DNA from 2 places in the Absicoccus sp. genome. Region 2 is predicted to be linked to the other one. Evidence: a T-box and tRNA genes for the amino acid it is inferred to sense, from the RefSeq annotation. Region 2 holds a T-box; the other holds one or more tRNA genes.
What was found. The T-box of region 2 lies ahead of alaS (alanine--tRNA ligase). A T-box ahead of a tRNA ligase gene usually reads a tRNA of that ligase, here a tRNA-Ala.
Positions count from the first base shown of each region.

Region 1 (6,309 bases), on a different contig from region 2:
GAAAATGGGTATCTTCATAAAGCGGATTATTGGATCTATCGCAATGTATTTCTCGATAGTAAAACAGGTGATCCCATCAATTTACGTTTTGACATCCTCAAAATTCAACAGAATGCAACCGCAGGAGCCAATGAAACAGGCAATGATCTAGATGCATTACCTGAAATAGAAAAAACTCGATTATCTTTTATTGACAAAAATCAAGTGGCTCTGTGGTATGATAATGCCCAATTGACTATGAAAGTATCTTTCTTAGATGCGAACGATGATCCCGTGGTATTGGAAAAGCCATTGGTGATCATTACGGATGTAGACGATAATCAAGCTGTGAAGATGGATGAGATGAACGTAAAATGGTTAAAGGGTAAAAATTTAGTGGATCGAAATGGCATCGTTGGTAATTTTGGCACGTATCGAGATACTACACCCGACAATCGAAGTGCTTGGATGATGTATGCCTTACCGGCAACCGATCATTTCACATATACATTCTATTCTTTTTCAAGCTCTTTTGGTGGGGTCTATCAAGGAGTTGGATCGGAAACGATTTCCTATACAAGACCCAATAAACAAATGGTGCAATGGGAGGGTCAAGATATCCAATTGACCGATTTATTTGTATCACAACCAAGTACACCATCAAAACCAAATGTGATTGTTTCGCATCCAACCCAAGCCCATATCACGACAACTTCAACGAATGTGGTTCCAGCTTCGACTTCTGTTGAAACTTCATCCACCGTTTCAACGGGTGTTTCTTTATCTTGGATGAGTTCACTATTTGGTTGTATCCTTTCTGGCCTTGGTTTGATTTCCATCAAAAAAAGAAGTTGAGTCAACTTCTTTTTTTTGGCTAAAATTTGATCGTATGTGGACTTTCCTTGAAACTATAGAATGTCGCACTTGCATTTTTTAGATAGAAACAAGCCATATTTCCATCCCCTACGGCATAGCTTTCTTTTTGTTCAGGAAAAGCTTCCAACATTTCTCTTTGGACATCTTCATCTGGATCTAAAACAACTTCTGCTTGAACACGGACCCATCGATCCTTTTGGATCGCAGAAAGCTCAATTTTCGGATTTTTCAAAAGTTGTTGCGCCATCTTCTTTTTTAGACCCGTTTGAAAATAAAATTTACGTTGATAGATCAATTGCGTACTCATTGGTCGTACATGGCCATTTTGTTTCCTTCTTTATTCCAAACACATCATCAAGACAAATCCCAGTGCAAAACAAATCGTTCCCCAATTCGAATGCGCTCCTTCACTCATTTCGGGAATCAATTCTTCCACGACTACATACAACATGGCTCCAGCCGCAAAGGCCAAGAAAGAAGGCATCAATGGAACGATCCAAGCGGATAACCAAATTGTCAATAAAGCACCGACTGGTTCTACGGCTCCAGATCCAACCCCAGCTAAAAAGGTTTTCCATCGTGACATACCAGCGGCTTTTAGAGGCATGGATACGATCGCTCCTTCCGGTACATTTTGAATGGCAATCCCCATCGCTAATGCGAAGGCACCGGCTTGACCAATGGTAGAGTTTGATAACCAACCGGCATATACGACGCCCACCGCCATTCCTTCCGGAAGATTATGAAGCGTGACCGCTAATAAAAGTTTGGTTGATTTGTTTAAAGACGTATGTGGGCCTTCTTCTTGATCATCCATATGCGTATGCGGGATCACAACATCCAGCAACAACAAAAAGCCAATCCCTAATAAAAAACCAATCGCAACGGACCATACCGTTTTGGCTTGTGCTAATGCTGGTTGTAGTAAGCTCCAAAAACTGGCAGCGACCATGATGCCGGCAGCAAAACCAGTCAGCATCCGTTGGCTGGTTTGAGAAAGGGGCTTACGCATAAATAGGACAAAAGAAGCACCTATGGATGTTCCTAAAAAAGGAATCAAAAGACCTTGGATAATTTCTCTGTTCATACTTCTAGATTACCATATCTATTGTAAAAAGTAGATGAAGATATAAAAAAAATCGCCAATTGGCGATTATTTTTCTATTGGTGGAGCGTATCGGGATCGAACCGATGACCCCCTGCTTGCAAAGCAGGTGCTCTCCCATCTGAGCTAACACCCCATGGTATAAAATTGAATGGTGGGCCTGAATGGATTTGAACCAGCGACCTCACCCTTATCAGGGGTGCGCTCTAACCAACTGAGCTACAGGCCCATAAGTCATTCACTGAATGATCAATAATAATATCACTAGCCCCAAACCATGTCAAACACTTTTTTATATTTTTTTTATAAAAAAACAAGGTTTCTACACCTTGTCTATTCTAATAATTTATATTCTTGCTTAAAACTTATCTGGCATCCCAGTAAATCGATGCTTTCACCTGATCACATTTTTCTTTTCCCAATAGCTTCTCAATAATCGCATACGCAAAATCAATACTTGCCGCTGCACTGATTCCCGTTATGATATTTCCATCCGTAACCACATACTGATATTGATACTCTCCACCAAAATCTTCATCTAATTCTTTAAAACAAGTATATTTTTTTCCTTTTAATATTCCTTCCTGTCCTAAAATCGTAGGTGAAGCACATATTGCAGCCAACACTTTCTTTTTGGCAAATTCATGTATTAAAGATAATACATCTTTATTCTTCTTTAATTTCTGATAATGTGGCCCTCCTGGAAGGATCAGACAATCCGCTTTCGAAAAATCATATTCACTGAATAAAATAGATGGAGAATATGTCACATTAAACCTTCCTGTTACTTCATTTCCTTCCACACGAATCACATCAACCTGGATGCCTGCTCTTCTTAATAAAGCAATGGGTCCCATCGCTTCTAACTCTTCAAATCCATTATCCATTATAATTGCAGCTATCATATACATTCCTCCTGAGTTTATTATATCATTTGAACTCTTAAGAAAAAATATTATAATGAAATTGGAGGTAGTTATGAAAAATAAATTATTTACATCGAATGTTGATTTTTTATTATCCAATGCGATCTTATTTGTCACTGGTCTAATCGTCACTTTTTTCAACATTCATCTGGTTTTAACAGCTTCTCGAATAATCGGAATTGTTTCTTTAACTCTGGGTATTTATTTACTTTACATATTTTTCTTTAAACAAATAACTGGTTCTTCTCCTTTCTTTATAGGATTTATGTGTTTTATTACAGGATTAATAATGGTTATCAAACCAGATCTTGTGATTTCTTTTTTACCAATGGTCATTGGTGTGATTCTTATAATCGGTTCTTTGCTGCAATTAAAAAAGACTTTATTGCTTCGCTACAACAAAGATTCTTTTTTCACTGTAATGCTTGTTATCAACATTCTATTTCTTATTGCTGGCTTATCTTTATTTTTAGATCCAATTCAATCCTTATCCAATATTATAAAAATTGTTGGAATTCTTATGATTCTATATTCTATTTACTCCACAGTTGGTGCTTTATTAGCAGATAAATATATAAATTAAAAGCGGGATTTTTCCCGCTTCTTTTATAATTGTGATTTTAAATAGGCAAATATAAATCCATCCAGATCTCCATCCAGTACCGATTGTACCTGACTGGTTTCATATCCAGTACGCGCATCTTTGACCAGTGAATAAGGATGCATTACATAACTTCGAATCTGACTTCCCCATTCATTGGCAAGCTGTTCTCCTTTGATTTCATTCATTTTCTTTTCCTGTTTTTCAATCTCCAGCTGGTATAAACGAGATTTTAAAACACGTAAAGCTTCTTCTCTATTTTCATGCTGAGAACGACCATTCTGACACGTAGATACAATTCCAGTTGGTTTATGCACCATTCGAATCGCAGAATCCGTTTTATTGATATGCTGTCCACCCGCTCCAGAAGCTCGTTTTGTTTCGATGATCAGGTCTTCTGGTTTGATTTCAATTTCAATTTCATCATTGAATTGTGGCATGACATCTAAAGACGCAAAGGAAGTGTGACGTCTGGCTCCTGAATCAAATGGAGAAATTCGAACAAGACGATGCACGCCTTTTTCCGATTTTAAATAGCCATAGGCTTTATCCCCTTCCACAAGGAAGGTTACACTTTTGATCCCTGCCACTTCTCCAGGCTGATAATCCAGCACTGTAACTTTGTATCCATGCTGCATCGCATATCTGGTATACATTCGATACAGCATATCCGCCCAGTCACAGCTTTCAGTTCCTCCTGCTCCTGGATGCAGTTCTAAAATCGCATTGTTCTGATCGTATTCATGAGACAGTAAAACAGAAATCTCAAAGGAATCCATTTTTTCTTTGGTTTCCTGATATTCCATTTCGGTCAGTTCCATAAGCTCTTCATCAAAATCTATTTCCAGTTCTTTTAAACTTTCGGATAAAGACTGAAACTGTTCACTTAAAGATTCATACTGGTCTACTATTTCTTTATTCGCATTTCGTTTACGAATCGTGGATTGAGCTTTCTTTGAATCGTTCCAAAATCCATCCTGCAGAATTTTTCGATCCAGCTCTTCAACCTGAAATTTTTTTTCTTCTAAGTCAAAGAGACTCACCTAAAGAAGATAACTTCTTCAGGTGAGTTTCCAATCCTTGTCTTAATTCATAAAGTTCCATTATGCTTTTTTAATTCGTCTTTTCGCCATTTCTTTTGCTTTTTCTAAGGCAGGATTTTTTGGCTCTTTACGAATACGTACTTTTAATAAGAAGAATGTGATTTCACGAGAAATACGAGCATTCATTTCTTCAAACATATCAAATCCTTCCTGAACATATTGCTGTAATGGATTGTTTTGTGCATATGAACGAAGATAAATACCACCTCTTAATTTATCCATACGGTAAATATGAGCAATCCAGTTACGGTCAATGTTACGAAGAACGACTGTTTTTTCAAATGGTAAGAATTGTGCTCTTACTGGTGAAATTTCGTTTTCATATTCTGTCCACATTTTATTCAAACAGTATTCTTTTGCCTGAGTGGCATCTTTTCCTTCCAGTTCGGAAGCATGGATACGTTTTTCTTCTGTTAATCCCATCATTTCCAGTGATTTACAAACTCCAGGAATATCCAATGGATTTTTCTTATCGTTTGTTAAATTAGCCTGAATGGTTTGTTGAATGGTCTGATCAAATACATTGTGGACCGTTTCATGAACATCCTGACTTTCCAGAATACGATTTCTCTGGGCATAAATAATTTCACGCTGTCTACGCAATACATCATCGTAATCCAATAACTGTTTACGCATATCAAAGTTGTATCCTTCAACACGTTTTTGTGCCATTGTGATGGATTTTGTAACCGTCTTTGATTCGATTCGTTCGGCTTCTCCTAATTTGTCAAACATTTTCTGCAGTTTGTCTCCACCAAAACGAACCATTAATGAATCTTCTAAAGATACATAGAAACGTGAGAATCCTGGATCTCCCTGACGTCCAGAACGACCACGAAGCTGATTATCAATACGTCTGGATTCATGACGTTCCGATCCTAGTACAGCCAAACCACCTAATTTTCTGGATTCAGCCGTTAATTTGATATCGGTACCACGTCCTGCCATGTTTGTGGCAATGGTTACGGCTTTAGGTCTACCTGCTAAAGCCACAATTTCTGCTTCACGTGCATGGTTTTTCGCATTTAATAATTCATGTGGAATTCTTTCTTTTTTCAGCATTTTTGAAATCAGTTCACTGGTTTCTACCGCAATGGTACCTACCAGTACTGGCTGTCCTTTTTCATACAGGCGTTTTACTTCACGAACCAGAGCTTCGTATTTATCTTTTTTATGAGCATAAACTTCATCTGGCAGATCTTCACGAATGACTGGTACGTTTGTAGGAATCACAATAACTTTCATATTGTATGTAGAAAGGAATTCCTCTTCTTCTGTTTTAGCAGTACCGGTCATACCTGCCAGTTTTTCATACAGACGGAAAAAGTTCTGATATGTAATAGTTGCCAGAGTGGAAGTTTCTTCTTTGATTGGAACCCCTTCTTTGGCTTCGATTGCCTGGTGCAGCCCATCAGAGTAGGCTCTTCCTGGCATCAAACGTCCTGTAAACTGGTCAACGATCACAATTTCTTTTTCATCACTGACAACGTATTCAATTTCATTTGTCATAATGTAGTTGGCACGCAATGCCTGATTGATGTGATGTACCAGCTGTGTATGTTCAATTTCATACAGGTTGTCAATTTTAAAATAACGTTCTGCTTTACGAACTCCATCTTCAGACAACATAACCTGACGTGTTTTTTCATCAATGTCATAGTCTCCAGAAACCAGTTCTTTTTCATGTGTAAATTTATCGGTTTCATATTCAGGAGCCAC
Region 1 is NZ_JAXDRQ010000059.1:57,580-63,888, forward strand. It holds gene SOS22_RS08910 (hypothetical protein) at 1-834, shown strand, start outside; gene SOS22_RS08915 (pyridoxamine 5'-phosphate oxidase family protein) at 854-1,162, opposite strand; gene SOS22_RS08920 (ZIP family metal transporter) at 1,193-1,942, opposite strand; tRNA gene SOS22_RS08925 (tRNA-Ala) at 2,021-2,096, opposite strand; tRNA gene SOS22_RS08930 (tRNA-Ile) at 2,113-2,189, opposite strand; gene SOS22_RS08935 (DJ-1/PfpI family protein) at 2,326-2,865, opposite strand; gene SOS22_RS08940 (DUF308 domain-containing protein) at 2,939-3,469, shown strand; one part of gene prfB (peptide chain release factor 2) at 3,493-4,518, opposite strand; one part of gene prfB (peptide chain release factor 2) at 4,520-4,591, opposite strand; gene secA (preprotein translocase subunit SecA) at 4,591-6,309, opposite strand, start outside.
Region 1: it has a tRNA-Ala gene. The T-box ahead of alaS (alanine--tRNA ligase) is inferred to sense a tRNA for this amino acid. The anticodon was not compared.

Region 2 (6,309 bases):
ATCTTGACTGTAGATCCAAATTTCACCTTTTTTTCACCGGATTCTTTTTCTACATCATTGACAATGACCGCATTTTTGATCATTGCTTCTAATTCTTGAATTCGTGCTTCGACACGAGCTTGATGATCACGAGCTGCATCATAATCCGCATTTTCGGACAAGTCACCTTGAGCACGAGCTTCTTGTAACTCGACAATGACTTCATTTCGTACATTATGAATTAAATTATTTTGTTCTGCAACTAATGCATTATAACCTTCTTGTGTTACATAATTTTTTTCTTCTGCCATGTTACCACTCCTTATTTTTTTGCACAGTGATTATATCACATATCTATTGGTTGTCCAAATTCAGGTCCAATTCTTCGACCTTTTTTTCATGCTCTTCTAATGTCTGGGAATAATAGACTTTTCCATCGCCATGGATATCGGCTACAAAATATAGATAATCGGATTTAGTCGGATGTAAGACAGCATCGATGGCATTTTCTCCTGGATTTAAGATCGGACCAATTGGTAATCCATCGTGTTCATACGTATTGTATGGTGAATCAACATCCGTATTGACTTCACAATCTTGTGCATCTTTATAATCATCGTACAATGCGTAACAAACCGTTACGCTGGATTGTAGTTTCATTTTATCATTCAATCGATTATAGAATACCCCTGCAATTTTTTTCATATCGCTTTTCGTGGCAGATTCAAATTGAACAATACTTGCTAGAGTCAAAATTTGTTGTAAAGAATAGCCACTCTTATCAATATCGGATTTGTATGTGTCATATATATCTTGAAAACGATCGAGAAATACTCGTGTAATTTCATCAATTGTCATATTTTTCGTCAACAAATACGTGTCTGGAAATAAATATCCTTCTAATTTGACTTTATAGTTGGAATTATTGAGAGTATCTACATCTAAAAATGTATACTCTTTGGCCAATTTCTTAATATAATTGATATCGTTCCATTTTTTTAATATTTCTTTGGACGTATATTTTGGATACTTTTCTGCAATCATAGCAGCAATTTCTTTGGCCCATTTTCCTTCGGGTACTGTAATTTTGATTTGTTCCTTTGTCGCATTATTGACATTGGAAATATATTTTAGAACCCCTTCTGTGCTTAGACCATTGCTAATTTCATAATCGCCCGCATAATAAGATTCTTGTGTATGTATCTTCGAATACAAATCGGCCATTCGAGCTGAGCGGATCAGCCCTTTCTTTTCAAGATTGTTTAATACATTATCATAGGATTCGCCTTCTTGGATCACAAAATCAACTTTTTTAGATCCATTACCAACGGGTGTCAATGCATAGAAGTAATAGCCGCCACATGCTACAACCATAATCAAAAGTATCAAAACAACGATGATCAGTGGTCGATGTTTATGTTTGGCTTTATGCATTCTCTTCATCCTCCACAAAGGTGTTGATGACTTCTTCTACCATATCCCATTCTTCGTCACTTTCAATGGGGAATAAATTTCCTTGGGCATCATAGCGGGATGCATAAACTTGGCCATCTTCTAGATCTGGGTCTTGAAAAACCACATATTGTTGTCCATAATCGGGCGAATCAAAAGTAAACAAGATGATCATCTTTTTTTCTTGTCCATTTTCATCTGTCACATATAAGCAATTTGAATCTAACATGATAGGGTCCTCCTTTTAAAAAAAATACGGGGATCTAAACTAACCCCCGTTACGTTGTCGATCTAAGTAACTCTGTAAAATTTCTACAGCGGCCATTTGATCAATGATTTTCTTGCGTTTTTTTCGCGAAACATCCCCTGAAATCAATAATCGCTCAGCACTCACCGTTGTCAATCGCTCATCCCACAGATGACAAGTAATGCCTTCTTTTTCCAATTCATTCGCAAAATCAATCGAAAGCTGTCCGCGCTCGCCAATATCACCATTCATATGTTTAGGCAATCCCAACACAACTTCTTTGATCTTCTCTTGATCTAATAGCTCTAAAATTTGATCAAAACAATCATCATAATCATCAGATTCAAAGCGAATGGTCTTTAGAGCTCTCGCAATAAAACGTGAAGAATCACTGACTGACACGCCACATGTTTTACTTCCTAAATCCAATCCGATAATGCGTTCCATTACTTCTCCAGATAGGCGCGCACCAATTCTTCAATGATTTCATATCGTTCAATCCGTTGAATCAAGTTACGTGCATTCTTATGTGAAGAAATATAAGCAGGATCATTACTGATCAAATAACCTGCAATTTGGTTAACAGAACTATATCCACGTTCTTCCAGCGCATCGCTGACTTCACGCAAAATGGTCTTGATGTTTTCACGACGAATTTCTTCAGTAGTGAAAGTCATTGTTTCTGTAACGTCTTTCATCATCATCACACTCCCTTAATAGATATATATAATTATACACAATATTTTTCGATAAATAAACCGGTTTACGCAATTGTCTGTAAGGTTGCTTTTACGTTTTCTAATGCCTCGGCCACTTTGCTGGCATCTTTACCTCCAGCTTGCGCCATATCAGGTTTTCCACCACCATTTCCTTGGCAGATTTGTGCAGCAGCTTTCACCAATTTTCCAGCATGTACGCCATGAGCTACGGCTTCTTTACCAGCACCGGCTACAAAGACCAATTTTCCATGATTTTCATTCACAAAGAAACATACCACTTTTTCATCTTGTGCCTTGGTATTGGATACAATATCTTTTAATGCTTTGGCATCCATATTTTCTACTTGTTTGATCAAAACATGGATCGATCCCCAATCTTCAATGTCATTGGCCCAATCTTTGGCTTTTAAAGCAAACATTTGATTCTGCAAATTCGCAATTTCTTTTTGGAGTTCTTTCATTTGCTCATAGCTCTGTGCCACTTTATGATCGATATTCTTAATGGTCTTTTGTTTGGCACTGGATGCAATATGTTCCAACATGCGATGTTCTTGGGCAAATTCATTGTATGCAGCCAATTTGGTCTTAGCCGTGATCCGTCGAACATCCGATCCAATGGATTCTTCACTCACAATCTTGCATACACCAATTTCGGATGTATTGTGAACATGACAACCCGCACAGAATTCTTTGGATACATCTCCCATCGTTACAACGCGTACACGATCACCATATTTTTCGTTGAACAAAGCCATTGCACCGGATTTTTTGGCTTCGTCAATATCCATGATTTCTTTGGTTACTGGATATCCAGCCGCGATATATTCATTCACAAGATCTTCAACTTTAGCCAATTGTTCGTCACTTACTTTTTCATAGTGATTAAAATCAAAACGTAAATAATCGGCACAATTGTAGGATCCAGCCTGATGAATATGTGAACCAACCACTTTTTGTAAAGCAGCCTGCAATAAATGGGTTGCCGAATGATTGGCCGTTGTATTTAACCGTTGTTCCTCATTGATTTGACAAGTCACCGTATCGCCGATCATCAATTGGCCCGCATTGATCTTAATTGTATGCAACGGTTGTTTATTTGGCGCTTTTTGTACATCGGTTACATCCAATTCTACACCATCACCTGTCATCGTACCGGTATCTGCTGCTTGTCCTCCGCTTTCGGCATAGAAAACCGTCTGATCCAAGATGACTTGTCCATCATCGCTCAGTGTATCCACTGCTTCACCATCTTTAAATAAACCAATCACTTTAGCTTCGCAAGTATATTGATCATAACCAATAAATGTACTTGGTTGCGTGAAAGCCATCAAAGCTTCGTGTTGTTCCCCAAAGGATTCCTTTGTATTTCGTGCATTTCGAGCACGTTCTTTTTGTTTGTTCATTTCAATATCAAACTCTTCACGATCCACCGATACATTGGATTCTTGGGCAATTTCTTGCGTTAATTCAAATGGGAATCCATAGGTATCGTAGAGTTTGAATACGATCTTTCCTGGTAAATGACCATCGCATTTTTGAATTTCAGCATCCAATAATGCTTGTCCGTTTTTCAACGTTTTCTTAAATGTCTTTTCTTCGACTTCAATCAATTTTTGATTGTAGGCAACATGTTCTTGCAAATATGGATAGAAATCTTGCATGGTATCGGCCACCACAGGCACTAATTTATATAAGAATGGTTCGTCCAGTCCTAATTTCAAACCATAACGAACGGCTCTCCGTAATACACGACGCAATACATAGCCACGACCAGAATTGGAGAAGTTAGCCCCATCGCTCATCGCAAAAGTAATGGTCCGAATGTGATCGGCAATGACTCGATAAGCCATTTTATATTCACCTTCATATGGATATTTCGCTAATTTTTCAGTAGCATGAATGATAGGTAAGAATAAATCGGTATCAAAATTGGTTTCTCCATCTTGGATCAGTGCAACCAATCGTTCCAGTCCCATTCCGGTATCAATGTTCTTTTGAGGTAATTCTTTATAGTCTTTTCGATCAATGGATGGATCACAATCGTATTGAGAAAATACAATATTCCATACTTCTACATATCGATCATTTTCCATTTCATCGAAAAATAATTTTTCACCTAATCCTTCTGGATCATATTTTTCACCACGGTCAAAGAAGATTTCACTATCTGGCCCTCCAGGCCCTTTACCAATTTCCCAGAAATTGTCCATGGTCCGTAACATGTGGCTTGGATCAACGCCACATTCTTTGGTCCAAACATTATAGGCATCATCATCATATGTATATACTGTGATATATAAACGATCGGTGTCAATGCCCATCCATTCTTCACTGGTTAAAAATTCCCATGCAAAGTGAATGGCTTCTGTTTTAAAGTAGTCACCAATGGAAAAGTTTCCCAACATTTCAAAAAATGTATGATGGCGAGCTGTTTTCCCTACATTTTCAATATCATTGGTACGAATGCTTTTTTGTGCATTCGCAATTCGATTGGAAGCTGGTTTTTCACTTCCATCAAAATATTTCTTTAAAGCGGCGACCCCAGCATTGATCCATAATAAAGTTGGATCATTCACGGGAATTAGACTTGCGCCGGGTTCGATCATATGACCCTGTTGTTCAAAATAATCCAAAAACATTTGTCTGACTTGGTTGCCTGTTAATTGTTTCATCTTTTCCTCCATTAAAAAACGTTCCTATTTCTAGGAACGTAAATTACGCGGTACCATCCTAGTTCATCCATGTTTGATAGATGCCCTTGATTATTCGTTAACGCCGAAATACGTTTATCTCCAAAATAGCTTCAGACCAAATTCTTTGTAAGGTTTACACCAACCACCTTATCTCTGATTTCCTAAACAAGATCCTACTTATTTTTATCATCGATAAATCAAATGAATAATATCACGAACAAAGTAAAAATTCAATAGACTATTGGATTGGATCCAATGTCAAGATTCGTGTCAGCCATTCCGCAACTTTTTCAATATTTTTACGTGCAAATTGCTCATTAAAGTCTTTTTCTGCCCATTCTATGGTAAATCCAATCAAGGTATCTGTTAGCGTTGTTAAGAAGAAGATCCGATCGTCTTCGGGTACATTCATTTCATTAAAAATTGGTGTGAAATAGTTTTCAAAGGACACCCAATAGATTTGATGCATATAGCGAAATAAATCATGTGTACTCAATGAATTAAAGATATGACGTCCAGCTAATTTCCATCTTGCCACTTTTCTTAAGATATCTTCAAGCATTTCTCGCCAATTATTCAAATTAATGTTTTGTAAATTGGTTTGATCGATCAGATATTGAAAAGTTTGTCCCAAGAGATCATAAATATCTTCAAAATGGTAATAGAAAGTATTGCGATTTATGCCACATCGAGTCACGATATCTTTTACAGTAATTTTTGTGAACTCTTTTTCCTCTAATAATTCAATTAATGAATGCATGATCGCAATTTTTGTGAAATCTGACATACGCTATCCCTCTGTCCATTATTTTAAATGATTCATTTTTAATATTCAAATGTTTACTTTTCCTGAATGTATAAGTCAATATCAACAGATCCAGAAATTCCATCAACGGATCCTTTCTGTGTATACTGCCACATCGTAAACGCTTTCTTATATGTTAGGGTATCGCTATAGGAAGCTAACCATATATCTGAATCGATCTTGTTCACCTGAATATCATTGGATAGCCAAGATGCATTCCCATACACCAATGTTTTATAACCTTTCTTTTTCAAACGAGATACAAATGCATTGGCAATCTTTGTTTTCTCCTGTTTGGTCAAATCATCGATCCGACTGGTTTGGCCTTCTAATCGTTCCATATCAAAAGCAATCGGCAGATCTAAATCATAAGCAGAAACCAAGGATAGAACATAATCGGCTTCTTCTTTCGCT
Region 2 is NZ_JAXDRQ010000037.1:347-6,655, forward strand. It holds gene greA (transcription elongation factor GreA) at 1-290, opposite strand, end outside; gene mltG (endolytic transglycosylase MltG) at 334-1,413, opposite strand; gene SOS22_RS05280 (DUF1292 domain-containing protein) at 1,406-1,660, opposite strand; gene ruvX (Holliday junction resolvase RuvX) at 1,700-2,125, opposite strand; gene SOS22_RS05290 (IreB family regulatory phosphoprotein) at 2,125-2,376, opposite strand; gene alaS (alanine--tRNA ligase) at 2,442-5,069, opposite strand; T-box leader at 5,099-5,289, opposite strand; gene SOS22_RS05300 (TetR/AcrR family transcriptional regulator) at 5,329-5,877, opposite strand; gene SOS22_RS05305 (glycoside hydrolase family 25 protein) at 5,931-6,309, opposite strand, start outside.